One region of the Ruegeria sp. AH7 genome, then DNA from elsewhere that is predicted to be linked to it. Evidence: riboswitches for the same ligand, from Rfam matches in the RefSeq annotation. Region 1 holds a riboswitch; the other holds the start of a gene.
The links. Region 1 has a riboswitch for cobalamin ahead of ACR0JX_RS15240 (aromatic ring-hydroxylating oxygenase subunit alpha). Riboswitches for the same ligand answer to the same signal wherever they lie in the genome.

Region 1 (7,686 bases):
CCATTCCACGATTGAAGTAAACACAACCGGAAAGGATCAGGCTTTGCTAGAGCTTATGAGTTTGATTCTGGGCGTGTTTCAGCAACATGCTTAGTCCGCTAGTAGATCATACCCCGCAGTCAGCTAGCAGCAGCGAATGCATTCAAAGCGTCGCGCGTTTCTTCATCTACTGGAAACATCAGCTCGATATTCAGATCGGCGACCACAATGTCTTCTGCGGTGCGAAACTGGGAAAAGGTGGAAAACAGGCTGAGGCGCAAGCCACCAGCTCGATATATTGTGGGGATCACAGGTGGCAACGGTCCGGTAGGTCGCCAGGCTGCAATGGCCGGATCGGCGGCCAACCGCGCGACGGCTTCGTCCAGTTCGGATACTCCGCCGGCCTGTAAACTCTCGGAACGTAGGCGGACCATCGTATGATGGCCAACCTCTCCCCAGTTTTCGATAATGCTGGGCCCCCAATCCGGGTCGCAAATTGCTTTAAGCAAGCTATCGCCCTCGGACAGTCCAGCAACCTTCAACAACGCTCTTGCCGCTGTATTGAGATGCCGCAATCGCCAAAGCCCGTCCAGAACAATCGCGGGGTAGGGATCGTGTCTGGACAGAAGATGTGTGATTGCATCATTGATGGGTTTCAGCAAGGCGCTGTCGGGGGCTTCCTGCCTATAGAGGGCGGCAAACCCGGCCCCGTACAACAGGCGATTTCGCTCGGGTCTAGGGACATCCAGAACCTCGGACAGGTGCAGAACCATATCGCGGCTGGGTCGGGCGCGACCGGTTTCCAGAAACGAAATATGACGCGCTGAAACATCCGCGAGACCTGCCAGTTGCAGCTGGCTTAGCCCACGGGTGCTGCGCCAGCCTTTCAGCAGCGAACCGAACTGTGCCAAAAACTGTCCTCCTTCACGACTGTGCGCCACCTAAATCACAATCCTTACCTGGCAGGTAATTGCTTACATTACCTGTGCAGACTTAGATCTCAATCATCGATTAAAAAGAAAGGACATGCCATGGACCTGCAAGAGAAGCTTTTGAAGACCGGGGCCGGGTTGGTGATTTTGTTCGGCGGCGTCATCTGGATGGGGGCCCATCCCGCCATGGCTGCGGTGCCAACCTTTTTGGGCGATCTGATCTTTTGGCCGCTCGATGGCGCGCAGAGACTTACGTCCGAGGGGGCAAGACTGCTCAGCGCGATCGGCGGGGGGATCATGGTCGGTTGGGGTATCCTGCTCTGGGCGCTCGCGGGCGAGGGGATGCGCATTGCGCCTGCATTCTCAAAACGGGTCATCCTTCTATCGATCTGGACATGGTTCTGCGTCGACAGCCTGGGGTCTGTGCTGGCGGGCGCGCCGTTCAATCTGATCGGCAACCTGGTGTTCCTGGGGATGTTCACCATTCCGTTTCTGGACCGTTTCGCCTCAAAGGGTGCATCGACAGCAAAAGCCAACTAAGGGCGTTTCCAGCCGAGGGCCTCATGAACGTTCTGTTTCATGGGCCCAGATGCCGGTGGGTGATATCGATATCAACGACGCACGGCGTGGAAACCCCAAGTTTTTCTGCCAGCCGGCGCGAAAATGAAACGGTCATGACGGCGGTTTGATTGATCCGTGTGTCACTGGCGACAAGGGTCTTCAGCTCAGTGGTGCTGGTTACTGCACCGAACATAGTACGCTCGGTTTCGACCACTGTGCCGTGCCACTGATTTGGGCCTTGTTTGGTCCAGCGCACATCTGCATCCAGCACGCGGTTAAACTGTTTGAAATCGAACGGGGCCTTAAAGGTCATCGAGTCGTGATACAGGATTTCGGTCTGGGGCCCGCTTTTGATCTCTTGCTGAATCTCAGGTGTGCAGCCGTTGACCTGACGAACGGTTGTTGCGCCTTGCCAGACACCATCTTTGGGCCGGATATCAGCAGCCAAGGCCTTTTGCGCCGAGGCGATGCCAAAAGCCAGCAGCATTGCAAGCAACAGCAGCAGGGCTTTTTTGGTGTCCGTATCCAGAACACGACCGGATTTGTAACGTCTTTGAATGAAAATGCGTTTTCTGTGCTTATGTTGCACGTTTCTACTCCTTTGTTTCATGGCCCCTGCGCAATCACGCGGTGGTGGGGAAAAGCTAAGCCGAACAACATGTTTTAAGCGTCTCGACCCATCGGCGAGAACAGTTCGGGATGTCCCGTTCGACCGGACGGGACGGCATTTAATCGGATGAAGGATAGTTTGGTGCTGCGTCTGATCAGGGCGTTTTGCCGATGCGCCCGTGATGGGGTGCATGTCGAAACGCCTTGTCAGTCACACGCCCGACGGTGCCTGACCGTCATCAAAACAGTAAGAAGATTGAGGAAATTCATGACATTGAATTCTCGTAGTTGCGGAAGGTTTGCCGCAATTGGATTTGGCGTTGTGCTGAGCAGCACGCCACTATCCGCCCAGGTTGCCAATACCTTATCAGCTTCGGACAAAGACTGGGCATTTTACATCGGGGCAGGCGGTGGATTGGTCCCCGAATATCAAGGATCGGATGAGTATGAACTGGCACCGCTGGTCACTTTTGAAGGCGTCTGGCGAGACAGGTTTGTAATCTCGGATCAAGGGCTGGGCGCCTTTCTGTACGATCAGAATGGGTTTCGTGTGTCTGCGGCTGTTGGCTATAGCGGCGGACGGGACGAAGACGATAGCGACGATCTGAAAGGACTGGGCGATATCGACAATAGCGCTGTGCTGTCGCTGGGTACTCAGTTCGATCTGGGTCAAAGCCTGACTGCGACGGCGGATGTCAGGAAGTTTCTGGGTGGCTCGGAAGGTACTGTTGTGTCACTGGGTCTGCAAACGCAGGTGCCGTTTGGCGTGATCCGTGGTGCGCTGGCCCCCACAGGTCGGTCTTACAGCGATGAAACCAGCCAAAACGGCGTTGTTCTGATAGGCGGGGTCTCTGTCGATTGGGCGGATGAGGACTATAACCAGAGTTTCTTTGGTGTGACCTCAGCCCAATCTGCCCGTTCAGGTCTGCGCCAATACCGGGCGGAGTCCGGTGTAAATGCGCTGAATGTCGAACTTGGCGTCAGCAAACAGATCGGCAGAAGCTGGGGTGTCACCGGCCTATTGGCCTATTCGCGCCTGCTGGGAGACGCGGCGGACAGCCCGATTGTGAAATCCAAAGGAAACTATGCAGCCGTCGTGTCAATCGCCTACCAGTTTTAAGACCTGACAGACGATACCTCGTCGACTGAGCCAGCGCGGTGATTGTGCTGGTTCAGTTGCTTCCCAGACTAGTTGCGTACGTCAGAAGGCGTTTCCCCAGTCTCGCGCTTAAAAGCCTTGTAGAAGGCTGAGCGCGAATTGAAGCCAACATCATACGCGATGTTCAGAATGGTCTCGTCGGTCGAGGTCAATTGCTCGATTGCGTCATTGATCCGCCATCGGTTGATATAGTCGAAGAACGTGCTGTTCAGTTTGGCATTCAACGTTTGCGAAACATAATGCGATGTAACGCCGATATGCTTGGCCAGATCCCACAAGCTAAGATTCGGTTCGCGGTAGAGCAGGTCCTGTCTCATCGCCGTTTCGATTTTCTTCGCAATCCGCGCGGCGCGTTCTTCGTCAAGGGCAGATTTCTTGTATTTGCGCTCGGATGGCTCATCCGGGTCCGGCGGGTCGGAGACAGGTGTTCGGGTCAGGCCGGGACGTTGGCGTAGGCCCCATATGCCAATGACCCAGAATAGAAACAGCAGGGCAAGGCTTTCTAGGAAATCAAGCAGCTCGTCTTGCACCTCGAACCCGACGGCCTCGGACACTGTAAGTATGCTGACAGCAGCCGACAGAAACCAAAATGACATCGCTGCCAAAGTGATCACCCAAACCCAAGTCAGCTCTCGGTTTTCGGTGCTTGCAAACACTTCGCGCAACCGTTTTCGGTAGGTCATCAACATGCGGATGATCAGGATCAGGTAAACGGCCATTATGATCCGAAACAGTACGTCAGCGGTCAAAACCGCCAAGGCGATCAACACAAACCGCAACAACCGGGGATCGTCCTCAGGTAGGTCAACATCGCTCAGATCCGTTGGCAGAAACATCAGCGATGACATGAGCAGCCCGGATATGATGATCGGGGGTAGGTGATACCGCAGCCTAGGCTTGGGCGCTTCATCCGCTTCGCTGGTCAAGGCGCGGACATAAAGCCAGAAAAGAAAGGGGCTTGCGAAATCAAACAGAACGACAAGCACGCTAACGCGCATCACAAGATTGAACTCGTCCTCACTTCCCGACGCGTCGGCGATCAAAGCGCCAAGAGAGGACAGGCCTTGTATAAGAAACAGCGCGGCCAGTGGCATGAACACACCGGTATCGCGCTTTCGTAGAAACAGCAGGTTAGCACAAAACAGGCAGAGCCCGATAAAGGCGGTATCAACGAATTGGGTGGCGGATTCCAATATTACTTACTCTCTGAAAATCGACCACGGATGGTCTTGCGCTGCAGCCTCTTCATGCCCTCTACAGCATGCGATCTGACATCTACCAATTTCATGGGATTTGTCGTCTCTTTTGATCGGACAGGACGTTTGAGACTGCGTTAGACAGGTTTAATCTATATTCTTGCGCGGCCGTTCGGCGCGCTACGACTTGGCGTGGCGTGCCAGAAACTGCGAGAACCGGGCCAGCCCGGCTTTCAAATCTTCGGTTGGGTTGGTGTATCCAAGCCGCAGCCAGCCCTCCATGTCCATTGCGCTGCCCGGCGTCAGCATCACACCTTCTTCTTGCAACAGCGTCACGCATAGATCGCGCGAAGACATTGGTAGTTCGTATTTCAACAAGGCCGTAGTGCCGGATTTTGGCGGCACCCAGCTAAGCAGCGGTTCGTTTACGATCCAATCCTGAACGATCCGCAAGTTTTCGCGAGTGATCCGGTGCGCCCGCGCCAGTATCTTGTCGCGATGTTCCAGCGCCATGGCGGCTAGCATTTCGTCGATCTTGCCGACCGATATCGTGTTGTAGTCCCGGTGGATCATCACGTCATGCAGCAACTCTTTGGGTCCGGCGATCCAGCCAACCCGTAACCCGGCCAGCGAATAGGCCTTGGACATGCCTGCCGTGCTGATCCCTTTTTCGTACAGGTCTGCGACTGCGGCGGTGAAGCCGTCGCCTGTCTGATCTGTTCCGCGATAGACCTCGTCACAAAGCAACCAGGCATCGACACCACGTGCGATTTCGACGATTTGTTCCAGCAATGTGCGATCCATCAGCGACCCTGTCGGGTTGTTGGGATTGTTGATCGCAATCAGGCGCGTATCGGATCGCACCATCGCCCGCAACTCGTCCAGATCGGGCAAAAAGGCGTTTTCAGGCCGTAAGTGCAGCAGTTCGATTTCGGCACCGATGCTTTCGGGGATGGAATAGTGTTGCTGATAGGTCGGGATTACAGAGATCACGTGATCACCACGCGAAACCAGCGTCTGATGCACCAGAGAGTTCGCGCCGATGGTTCCGTGCGTTGTTAGGATATTATCACGGCCCTGACTGTCATACAGGCCACAGATCGCATCGCGCAGGCGTTCTGATCCTTCTATTTCGCCATAGGTCATCTTCATGGATGACAGATCATTCAGAATGCTATTGTGCTGACCCGCCATGTCGAACAGTTCGCCCAGCGTGATGGATTGAACGCAGGTCTCAGCCAGATTGAGTTCGCAGGTCGTCTCGAACTCATTCATCCACATCTCAACACCAAACGGTCTGATTTCCATTGGGGCTCTCCTACTTTCAGCATTTGGGGCGATGGCACGCAACGGACGCACGGTTATGAAGATGTCTTATACCGCCAAACCAGCCAAGCGGAAGATTGCGGGTTTGTGCCTGAAATGTATCCAGGGGTTTTACTGCACAAACCCGGATCCGACCCGAACATCGAGATGTCTGTTTTGAAACTGAAAATGTCGCAAGTCTCTCAGCATAAGAACCGCGCGACTCTATCCTGTGCATGTGAGGTGCCGTTGTTTGAGTCTCAGACAGCGGAGAATTGGGAAGCCGGTGAAATTCCGGCACTGCCCCCGCAACGGTAAGGAAGGTCAGGTTCGGCAATCAACCACTGGGACGAGGATCCCGGGAAGGTGTCGCAACCGGGCGCAAGCCCCTTTCAAGTCCGGAAACCAGCCTTGCAGATATGTCAAACCGCGGGTGGCGGTGGGGGCACATGTTTCGGACGTGATCCTCGCGCGCCTCCGGACGGTTCCTCCTTGTCATCTGCCCAAGCAATGCCGCGGGGCGCGGCAGGAGAGCCAGAAATGAACAGCATTCAAAGCCTGTTGGCACGTCGCATCCCTGATCACGCGCTCGAGCAGGCGTTTTATACAGACCCCCAGGTATTTCAGGCCGATCTTGAAGCCATCCACTATCGCGATTGGCTGTTTGCCATTCCGGCCTGCGAGCTGGTGAAAGCAGGGGACTACGTAACCTATACTGTGGGTGCCTACCGCGTTGTCATTGTGCGTGGTGCCGACAACCAAATCAGGGCATTTCACAACACCTGCCGCCACCGTGGTTCGATCATCTGCAAGGCTGCAAAAGGCAATGCGCCTAAGCTGGTTTGCCCCTATCACCAATGGACCTACGAGCTCGATGGTTCATTGCTGTGGGCGCGCGATATGGGGCCGGATTTCGATCCGAAACAGCATGGGTTGAAGACCGTCCATTGCCGTGAGCTTGCCGGGTTGGTTTACATCTGTCTTGCGGACAACGCCCCAGATTTCGACATGTTTGCCAATACCGCGCGCCCTTATCTGGAGCCGCATGATTTGGGCAACGCCAAAGTGGCTTTTGAAAGTTCGATTGTTGAGAAAGGCAACTGGAAGCTGGTTTGGGAAAATAACCGCGAGTGTTACCACTGCGGTGGCAACCATCCCGCGCTATGCCGCACATTCCCTGATGATCCTGCAGTCACAGGGATCGAAGGGGGTGAGACGCCGCTGCATATGCAAGCCCATTTTGACAGGTGCGAAGCCGCCGGGATGCCCTCGCAATTCTACCTGCATGATGACGGGCAATTTCGTATGGCCCGGATGCCTCTGAAAGAAGGGGCGCAAAGCTATACGATGGATGGGAAATCCGCCGTGCGGCGCTGGCTTGGCCGGTCGCCTTTTGCGGATGCAGGGGCGTTGTTGAAATTTCACTACCCAACAACCTGGAACCACTTTCTGGCTGATCATTCCATCGTGTTCCGCGTCACACCAATCAGCCCGATTGAAACCGAGGTCACAACCAAATGGCTGGTTCACAAGGATGCCGTTGAAGGGGTCGATTACGATCTGAAACGTCTGACCGAGGTCTGGATTGCCACCAATGACGAAGACCGTCAGGTGGTCGAGGATAATCAGTTGGGTATCAACAGCCCGGCCTATCTGCCTGGCCCGTATTCGCCGACGCAGGAATCTGGTGTGCTGCAATTCGTGGATTGGTATTGCAACACGTTGGCCGGTCGGACGGCCCTAGAAACAATCGCGGCGGAGTAACGGTGATGAAAGATCTCAACGCGGTTGCGAATATCTGGCAGGACAGCGAAACACTGGAATGCGTCTCGGTCGTGCCCGAGTTGGCCAACACTGCCAGTTTCACCTTTCGCGCTCCATCCGGCTCGATGTTTGCGTACCATCCAGGGCAGTTTCTGACCCTTGAAATCCCGGCTCCTGGACA
Region 2 (7,686 bases), on a different contig from region 1:
TAGTGACGGTAGATCAGACGGTCTTCTTTCATCCCGGTCTTGATCCAGTTGCTGGCAAAGAAATCGTGGCTTTCGATGAAGTCCATATCGCGATCATCAAGAAAGCGATGCGTGTATTCCGCTGTCTTGATCGCCATACAGTCGCCGGACAGCATATAGAAATGCGTGGCGCGCGGGAATGCATCGACGGCGGCGTTCAGGGCGTTCAGGGTGGCTTGCACCAAAGACCACTCACCCCAGCCGCACTTGATACGCTTGGCGGCGAAAGTGACATTGGGGTTGTCTTTCAGCGCGCTGCGGATGGCTTCGTAGTCAGCATCCTGGGCGCGCGCGTCGAAATGGATGGCCATACAGTCGCCGGCGGCGGTTAACTGCTCGGCCTGCGCAATGATGGCCTCAGGGTCTTTGTGACACAGCAGGATATAGGCAATCTTTGCCATATGATGTCGCAATTTCCTTTTTTGCCGGACTGCACCCGTGATACTTAGGATGAGCGATTGAATAAACAGAATATTTTTGGTTTTTTGATGTCAAAAGCTGGCATATCAAACTGAGAGCAGGCCAGCATAGGAGGCACGCCAATGGGGTTTCCCGGCACCTGGATGACCGAGAGCGAAAGCATGGTTTACCGTGTGGTGCCGAAATGTGCGTGCTCGACCATTGGTCAGATCATGTATTATTCGGATCATGGGGAATTCTTTGACGGCGATATCCACGACGCGAAGGACGGGATGCACAAATGGGCCTTTGATCAAAGCCAGGGCATGATCGCCACCAATGTGCGCAACCACGGGTCCTATTCTTTTACCTGCGTGCGCAATCCTTACACCCGCATCCTCAGTTCATTCTTCGACAAAATTTGCGGCATTCAGCGCAACGGCAAACGCTATCGGGGTAATCTGGTGCCGACACTGATCTACAACTATGGGATCGAAGTGGGCGGCGATGATGGCAAGGGCGAGTTTGACCAGATTGCCAGCTTCCGCCGGTTCCTGCTGTTTGCGCGCGACACGATCCGTTGGCGCCGCCCGATGGACCCGGATATCCACTGGTCAGCCATGTCGGGGCATGTGTCGACCTTTATAGTGAATGGCGGTCAGTATGATCGGATTTTCTGGACCGAGGCGTTCAATGACGGGATGCAGGGTGTTCTGGACCACGTCGAAACCGCCCATCCGGTGACATTGTCCGACATCCCGCGATTCAACGAATCCGAGGGGCATGGCCCAAAACGCTCGCATCCGGTCGAGGATTATTTCGACGATCTGTCGATGCATCTGGTCTATGAAATCTACAAACAGGACTTCGAGCTGTTCAAATATGATTTCGAAAACCCCGGGAACAAGATGCCCATCGGTGAGATCGATCTGGACGAGGTGCACGCCAAATTGGGCGATTGAGGGGCAATGGGCGCCCCTGGCAAAGATGCATCTGCTTGGAACACGATTTGTACGTCTGTTTCTGCTTCGAGCCCAAGGTGCAAAATGCTGTGATGGCTACGAGCGTCCGTTCCCTTACTGAGCACTCCTAAACGACCTGTGCGAGCAGCGACTGAAGGGTCTTTCGTTCACTCTTTGAAATTGGCTCTAGGATTTCGCCGACAACCTCTGCGACTGTCTGCATTAGTTCCCCAACAATCTCCGATCCTTTGGGCGTCAAAAAGATCAAGCTGACGCGACCATCGTCTGGAGCCACTTCTCGCCGTACAAGCCCTTTGGCTTCTAAAGATCGGACCATACGCGTCATTTGTGATTTGTCGCGAGCGACACGTTTTGTGAGTTCATTCATGCTGATCCGCCCGGCATCCGCAAGCGTCATCAGCACAATGCCCCCGCCGGGCCCAACTGCCTCTCTATCAAAGCCGGGCGCGCGTTCCTGTAGTCCAGAATGAATTTTGCGCATCAAGCGGTCTATAAGTAGGGCGAGATCGGTGTCTTGCATTTAGTTGACTAAGTCTACTTTTTTGTTTAATGGACAAAATCAACTTAACGAGATGGCCTCTTGGCTTCAATGACAAGGAAGACGACATGACAGCCCCACATACACTGGCGCTCAAGATTGCCGCGGTCCTTTGGATTATTTGGGGATTGGTACATACGCTCGCGGGTGTGATGGTGCTAATGAGTGATGCCACGGTGGGGTTTCAAGCTATTGCCGATGCCGTTGATCCGGTTGCGCTTGAAGCCGACTATCACACAGCAGTGGAAGGCGTACTCAATCAGCATGGATGGAACCTAGGTTGGTTCGGCATCGCGACGATCATCGGCGCAATCTTTATCTGGCGGAAAAACATAACTGCCATTTGGGTAACAGGTATGGTCGGCGGTCTTGCCGATGTCGGCTATCTGCTATTTGTCGATTTTCCCGGCTACGTTAATTTCGTACCGGGGACCATCATAACTATTATTTCAGCGTCAGCGGTTGCACTGAGCTTTTGGGTCTGGTTTTCCGTCAGACGAGTGACTTCCTAAGAAGTTGATGAAATTGAAAGTGGGCGTTTGAGGTCATAGATCTGAAGCCTGCTTCCTCCCACGCTACAGAACAAAAACAGCCCACCAGATGGGTGGGCCGTATTTGTTGAGTGGTTTCCGACTCAAACCTGACGCACGGCCCCTTTGGCGGCGCTGGTGGTCAGTTTGGCATAGGCTTTCAGCGCGGTAGAGACCTTGCGCTTGCGTGGTTCTGCCGGTTCCCAGCCTTTTTCGTCTTGCTCGGCGCGTCGCTGCGCCAGTTCCTCATCCGACACAGCCAGATGGATTGAGCGGTTTGGGATGTCGATCTCGATCGTGTCACCCTGACGGACCAGACCGATCACGCCGCCTTCGGCCGCCTCGGGTGAGACATGGCCGATGGACAGGCCCGATGTACCGCCCGAGAAGCGACCATCGGTTAACAAAGCGCAGGCTTTGCCCAGACCTTTGGATTTCAGATAAGAGGTTGGGTAGAGCATTTCCTGCATCCCCGGCCCACCGCGAGGGCCTTCGTAGCGGATGACGACCACGTCACCCTCTTTCACCTTGCCGGTCAGGATGTCGCTGACCGCCTGATCCTGGCTTTCGCAGACATAGGCCGAGCCGGTGAAGGTCAGGCTACTGGAATCCACACCCGCTGTTTTCACGATACAGCCGTCGCGGGCGATATTGCCGAACAGAACGGCCAGACCGCCATCTTGCGAAAACGCATGTTCCTTGGACCGGATCACACCGCCTTCGCGGTCGGTGTCCAGTTCCTTGTACCGGTTCGACTGGCTGAACGCCTGCGTGGTGCGTACACCGCCCGGGGCTGCCTTGAACAGGTCCTGCGCCGCCGGGTTGTTGGCAACCTTGATGTCCCAATTGGCAATTGCTTCGCCCATGGTCGGCGTGTGAACAGTGCTGCAGTGGTTGTGGAACAACCCAGCGCGGCTGAGTTCACCGAGGATCGAGAAGATGCCACCGGCGCGGTGGACGTCCTCCATATGCACATTCTCGGTGTTCGGTGCGACTTTGCACAGGCACGGCACCTTACGGCTTAACCGGTCCATGTCGGACATGGTGAAATCGACGCCGCCTTCGTGGGCGATTGCCAGCAGATGCAGGACCGTGTTGGTCGATCCACCCATGGCGATATCCAGGCTCATGGCGTTCTCGAACGCATCAAACGTTGCGATCTCGCGTGGTAGGAAGCCTTTTTCGTCCAGATCGTAGTGCCGCTTGGTGATCTCGACGATCCGGCGACCCGCTTCAAGGAACAGCTGTTTGCGGTCCGCATGAGTGGCGAGGGTGGAGCCATTGCCTGGCAGTGCCAAACCCAGTGCCTCGGCCAGACAATTCATTGAGTTCGCCGTGAACATGCCCGAGCACGAGCCGCAAGTGGGGCAGGCGTTTTCCTCGATATGCTGAACCTGCTCGTCGGTGAACCGGTCGTCAGCGGCGGCGACCATGGCATCTACAAGGTCGATCTTCTTGGCATCCAGATCAGCGATGTCGATTTTACCAGCCTCCATCGGCCCGCCCGAGACAAAGATCGCTGGAACGTTCAGACGCATCGCAGCCATCAACATGCCTGGCGTGATCTTGTCACAGTTCGAGATACAGACCATCGCATCGGCGCAATGGGCGTTGACCATGTATTCCACCGAATCCGCGATTACTTCGCGCGAGGGTAAGGAATAGAGCATCCCGTCGTGGCCCATGGCGATGCCGTCATCCACCGCGATGGTGTTGAATTCCTTGGCAACACCGCCAGCCTTTTCAACCTCTCGCGCGACCATCTGGCCCAAATCCTTCAGGTGGACGTGACCCGGCACGAATTGAGTGAAGGAGTTGACAATGGCGATGATCGGCTTGCCGAAATCATCGTCCTGCATACCGGTGGCACGCCACAGGCCGCGGGCACCGGCCATGTTGCGGCCGTGGGTAGAGGTTCTGGATCGGTACATTGGCATGATGCTGTTTCCCTTTTGCCCCGGTTGCGATATGCGGGGAATGTGCGTTATAGCGCACGTACCATATGTGCGCTATAACGCACAAGAGGATTCGAAAGACAACGGCATGGCTCCGGACGAAATAACACTGAAACTAAGGGATGTGCGGGCCGCTTCGGGGTTGAGCCTGTCGAAAGTTGCCGAAATCACCGGTGTCAGCAAAGCGATGCTAGGTCAGATCGAACGCGGCGAATCAAGCCCGACGATCGCCACGCTCTGGAAGATTGCCAAAGGATTTCAGCTGCCGCTCAGCGCGTTGATCGACACCGTGAATGGTGATCCGTCGGTTTTTCAAACCGTTACCTTTCCCGGCAGTATCGAGGTCAAGATCGTTTTCCCCTTTGATCCGGCCTTGGGGGCAGAGACATTTCACGTCAACCTCGACCCGAACCAAAGCCATGAGTCCCCTGCCCATGCCGCTGGTGTGACCGAGGAGGTCTTTGTGCTCAGCGGCACGCTGGACATTCTGAAAGGTGAGGCTTGGGTGTCTTTGCAAACGGGGCAGGGACTTCGATTTGCAGCGGATGTCCCGCACGGATATCGCGCAGGTGCTGAAGGGGCGGCGTTTTTGAACATGCATCACTATGCGCAACAGCCGGATGTTCAGGAAAACGGCAAGGTTCATTGATGAGTGAGTTTTTCAACAGTCTGACCATCGTGGACGCCATCGGTTCCTTCGGGGCTCTGATCGTGGTTGCCGCCTATTTCGCCACGCAGATGCGGTACATGAATTCCGAAGATCTGGCTTTTCCCGTGGTGAACCTGCTGGGGTCTGTTTTGATCGTCTATTCACTGCTTCAGAACTTCAATCTGGCGTCGATGTTGATTGAAGGCTTCTGGATCATCATCAGCGTGATCGGAATCATTCAGCATTTCAGGTTGCGCCGCGCAGGGTAGCGCGGCGCAAAAGGGCTATGCAGCGTTATGGAGGCGGGGTGTAAACAGCCCAATCCGACCCAGATCCCGCATGGATTTTGCTGCGGCCAACACGGCCAAATCAGCCAGTGGTTCTATCAGGATAACCAGGAGGTACGCACCGCCAAAGCTGACAACGGCGGCGAGGTTTTCTGCACCAAATCCCTGGCCATAAAAGGCCCAGAACGCCACCCAGACGACGACACCGCCCTGATAGGCCGTCGACAGCGCAAGTGCCTGAGAATACTTCAGATCAATATAGGCCGTATTCGGCGCAATGATGCGGTTGGCCAAGGCCTGCAAGGCAAACAACGGTAACAGCAGCGTTGTCATGTTCATCCCGAACTGAGGCAGGTCGAAAGGCGCCAGGAAAAACCCCTGAATAAACAAGCCCGCGATCAGGCCGATGGCGGCAGGGGCCGCACCGAACAACAAAAACAGGGTCGATCCCAGAATGAAGTGAACTTCCGACACCCCGACCGGGAAGTGTGGCAACACCTCAAAGAAGGTAAAAACCAGCCCGGTGGTCAGGGCTGAGCGAATGGCGAGGCTGGCAAGGCCGCTGCTTTTCAGGCTGTCCCATGCCAGTTTAGCGGTATAGAGCCCTGCGCCAGTTGCGGTGGCGTAGCTCAAGACAAGTTTGGCGCCATTTACGACGCCCGGTTCGATATGCATAGTTTGGTCTCCTTCCCGTCACACCCGACGGCAGAAAGGTTTAAAAATTGGGCTTTCGCCCGGTTTGCACATGGCAGGTCTCCTGACTTGCGGATTGGCTTCGATCCCGGCCTTCCCAACCGATTGCTTCGGTCAGTGGCCATGATGGGGCGAAACTCCGCTTACAGTTGCGGGGGCAGTTCCGGAATTGACAGGTACTGTCGCACCGGATTCCCTTTTCATTCTTCAGGGGGAATTCCCCTTTGGAAACCATGTCAGGCAGGTGTCTGGTACGGCGTGCCGCCTGTCAAGCAGGCAAACGTGTATGTTTGGAAAAAATTGTCAGTGTGCCGGGGGGTGCAGGCGTTGGCATGGCTTGCACGTTTGGCCGCTCGGATATAGGGAAACTCAGACTCGCTTAGGGGAGGCTTTGATGCAAGACGATCCGAAAACCCTGGTATCTACCGAATGGCTGGCCGCGCATATCAAGGACCCGGATCTGCGGATTCTGGACGGGTCGTGGTACCTGCCTGCGCAGAATCGCGATGCCAAGGCGGAATATGACGCGGGCCACATCCCCGGCGCGCGCTTCTTCGATATTGATGACATTTCGGACCACCGCTCGGACCTGCCGCATATGGCGCCGCCGGTCGAGAAGTTCATGTCACGCCTGCGGGCGATCGGCGTGGGCGATGGTCATCAGGTGGTCGTCTATGACGGGGCCGGGCTGATGTCGGCCGCGCGGGTCTGGTGGCTGTTCCGTCTGATGGGGCAAGAGAATATCGCCGTTCTGGACGGGGGTTTGCCGAAATGGCAGGCCGAAGGGCGAGAGTTCGAAGATCTGCCCCCTGTGATCCGGGATCGCCATATGACCGTCCGGGTACAGAACCATCTGGTACGCGACGTAACACAGGTGTCCGCCGCCGCCAAACTGGCTGATCATGAGATCATCGATGCCCGTGCCGCCGCCCGCTTTGCCGGAACCGAGGCTGAACCGCGCGAAGGGCTGCGATCGGGCCACATACCAGGCTCGCGCAACGTGCCCTTTGGCAGCCTGCTAAATAGTGACGGCACGATGAAGTCGCCCGATGCGTGCCGCGCCGTGTTTGAGGCCGCAGGCGTGGATCTGACTAAACCGGCGATCACCTCGTGCGGTTCAGGCGTGACCGCTGCAATCCTAAGCCTTGCGCTTGAACGCATGGGCAAAAAAGACCACGCGCTTTATGACGGCTCCTGGGCTGAATGGGGTGCCTTCCCAACCCTGCCCGTCGCAACCGGAGAGATCTGATGTTCGAGAACCTCAAACCGCAGCCCGCCGACAAAATCCTGGCGCTGATGCAGATGTACCGCGAAGACCCGCGTGATCAGAAGATCGACCTGGGTGTCGGCGTCTACAAGAATGCCGAAGGTGTTACCCCGGTAATGCGTGCGGTCAAAGCCGCTGAAAAGCGCATTCTGGAGGAGCAGGAAAGCAAAGCCTATACCGGTCTGGCAGGTGATCCGGCCTATGCCGATGCGATGATCGGGCTGATCCTTGGCGATACGGTGCCGCGTACCAAAATTGCCGCCGTTGCGACACCGGGCGGGACGGGTGCCTGCCGTCAAGCGTTCGAGATGATCCGCATGGCCAATCCTGAGGCGCGCGTGTTTGT

Region 2: it holds a riboswitch for cobalamin, as region 1 does, so the genes downstream of both, ACR0JX_RS18575 (energy-coupling factor ABC transporter permease) here and ACR0JX_RS15240 (aromatic ring-hydroxylating oxygenase subunit alpha) in region 1, are expected to answer to the same signal.

Annotation. Positions count from the first base shown of each region.
Region 1 covers NZ_JBQFYF010000006.1:140,454-148,139, forward strand. Annotated here, with positions in the region: gene ACR0JX_RS15205 (winged helix-turn-helix transcriptional regulator) at 1-94, shown strand, start outside; gene ACR0JX_RS15210 (helix-turn-helix domain-containing protein) at 120-890, opposite strand; gene ACR0JX_RS15215 (hypothetical protein) at 1,011-1,451, shown strand; gene ACR0JX_RS15220 (hypothetical protein) at 1,489-2,061, opposite strand; gene ACR0JX_RS15225 (MipA/OmpV family protein) at 2,350-3,201, shown strand; gene ACR0JX_RS15230 (helix-turn-helix domain-containing protein) at 3,270-4,433, opposite strand; gene ACR0JX_RS15235 (aminotransferase) at 4,617-5,744, opposite strand; cobalamin riboswitch at 5,966-6,169, shown strand; gene ACR0JX_RS15240 (aromatic ring-hydroxylating oxygenase subunit alpha) at 6,282-7,505, shown strand; gene ACR0JX_RS15245 (FAD-binding oxidoreductase) at 7,511-7,686, shown strand, end outside.
Region 2 covers NZ_JBQFYF010000009.1:112,559-120,244, reverse strand. Annotated here, with positions in the region: gene ACR0JX_RS18610 (DUF5928 domain-containing protein) at 1-440, opposite strand, end outside; gene ACR0JX_RS18605 (sulfotransferase family protein) at 582-1,400, shown strand; gene ACR0JX_RS18600 (MarR family winged helix-turn-helix transcriptional regulator) at 1,528-1,941, opposite strand; gene ACR0JX_RS18595 (hypothetical protein) at 2,028-2,471, shown strand; gene ilvD (dihydroxy-acid dehydratase) at 2,594-4,426, opposite strand; gene ACR0JX_RS18585 (helix-turn-helix domain-containing protein) at 4,533-5,093, shown strand; gene ACR0JX_RS18580 (CBU_0592 family membrane protein) at 5,093-5,362, shown strand; gene ACR0JX_RS18575 (energy-coupling factor ABC transporter permease) at 5,378-6,055, opposite strand; cobalamin riboswitch at 6,111-6,324, opposite strand; gene sseA (3-mercaptopyruvate sulfurtransferase) at 6,468-7,322, shown strand; gene ACR0JX_RS18565 (amino acid aminotransferase) at 7,322-7,686, shown strand, end outside.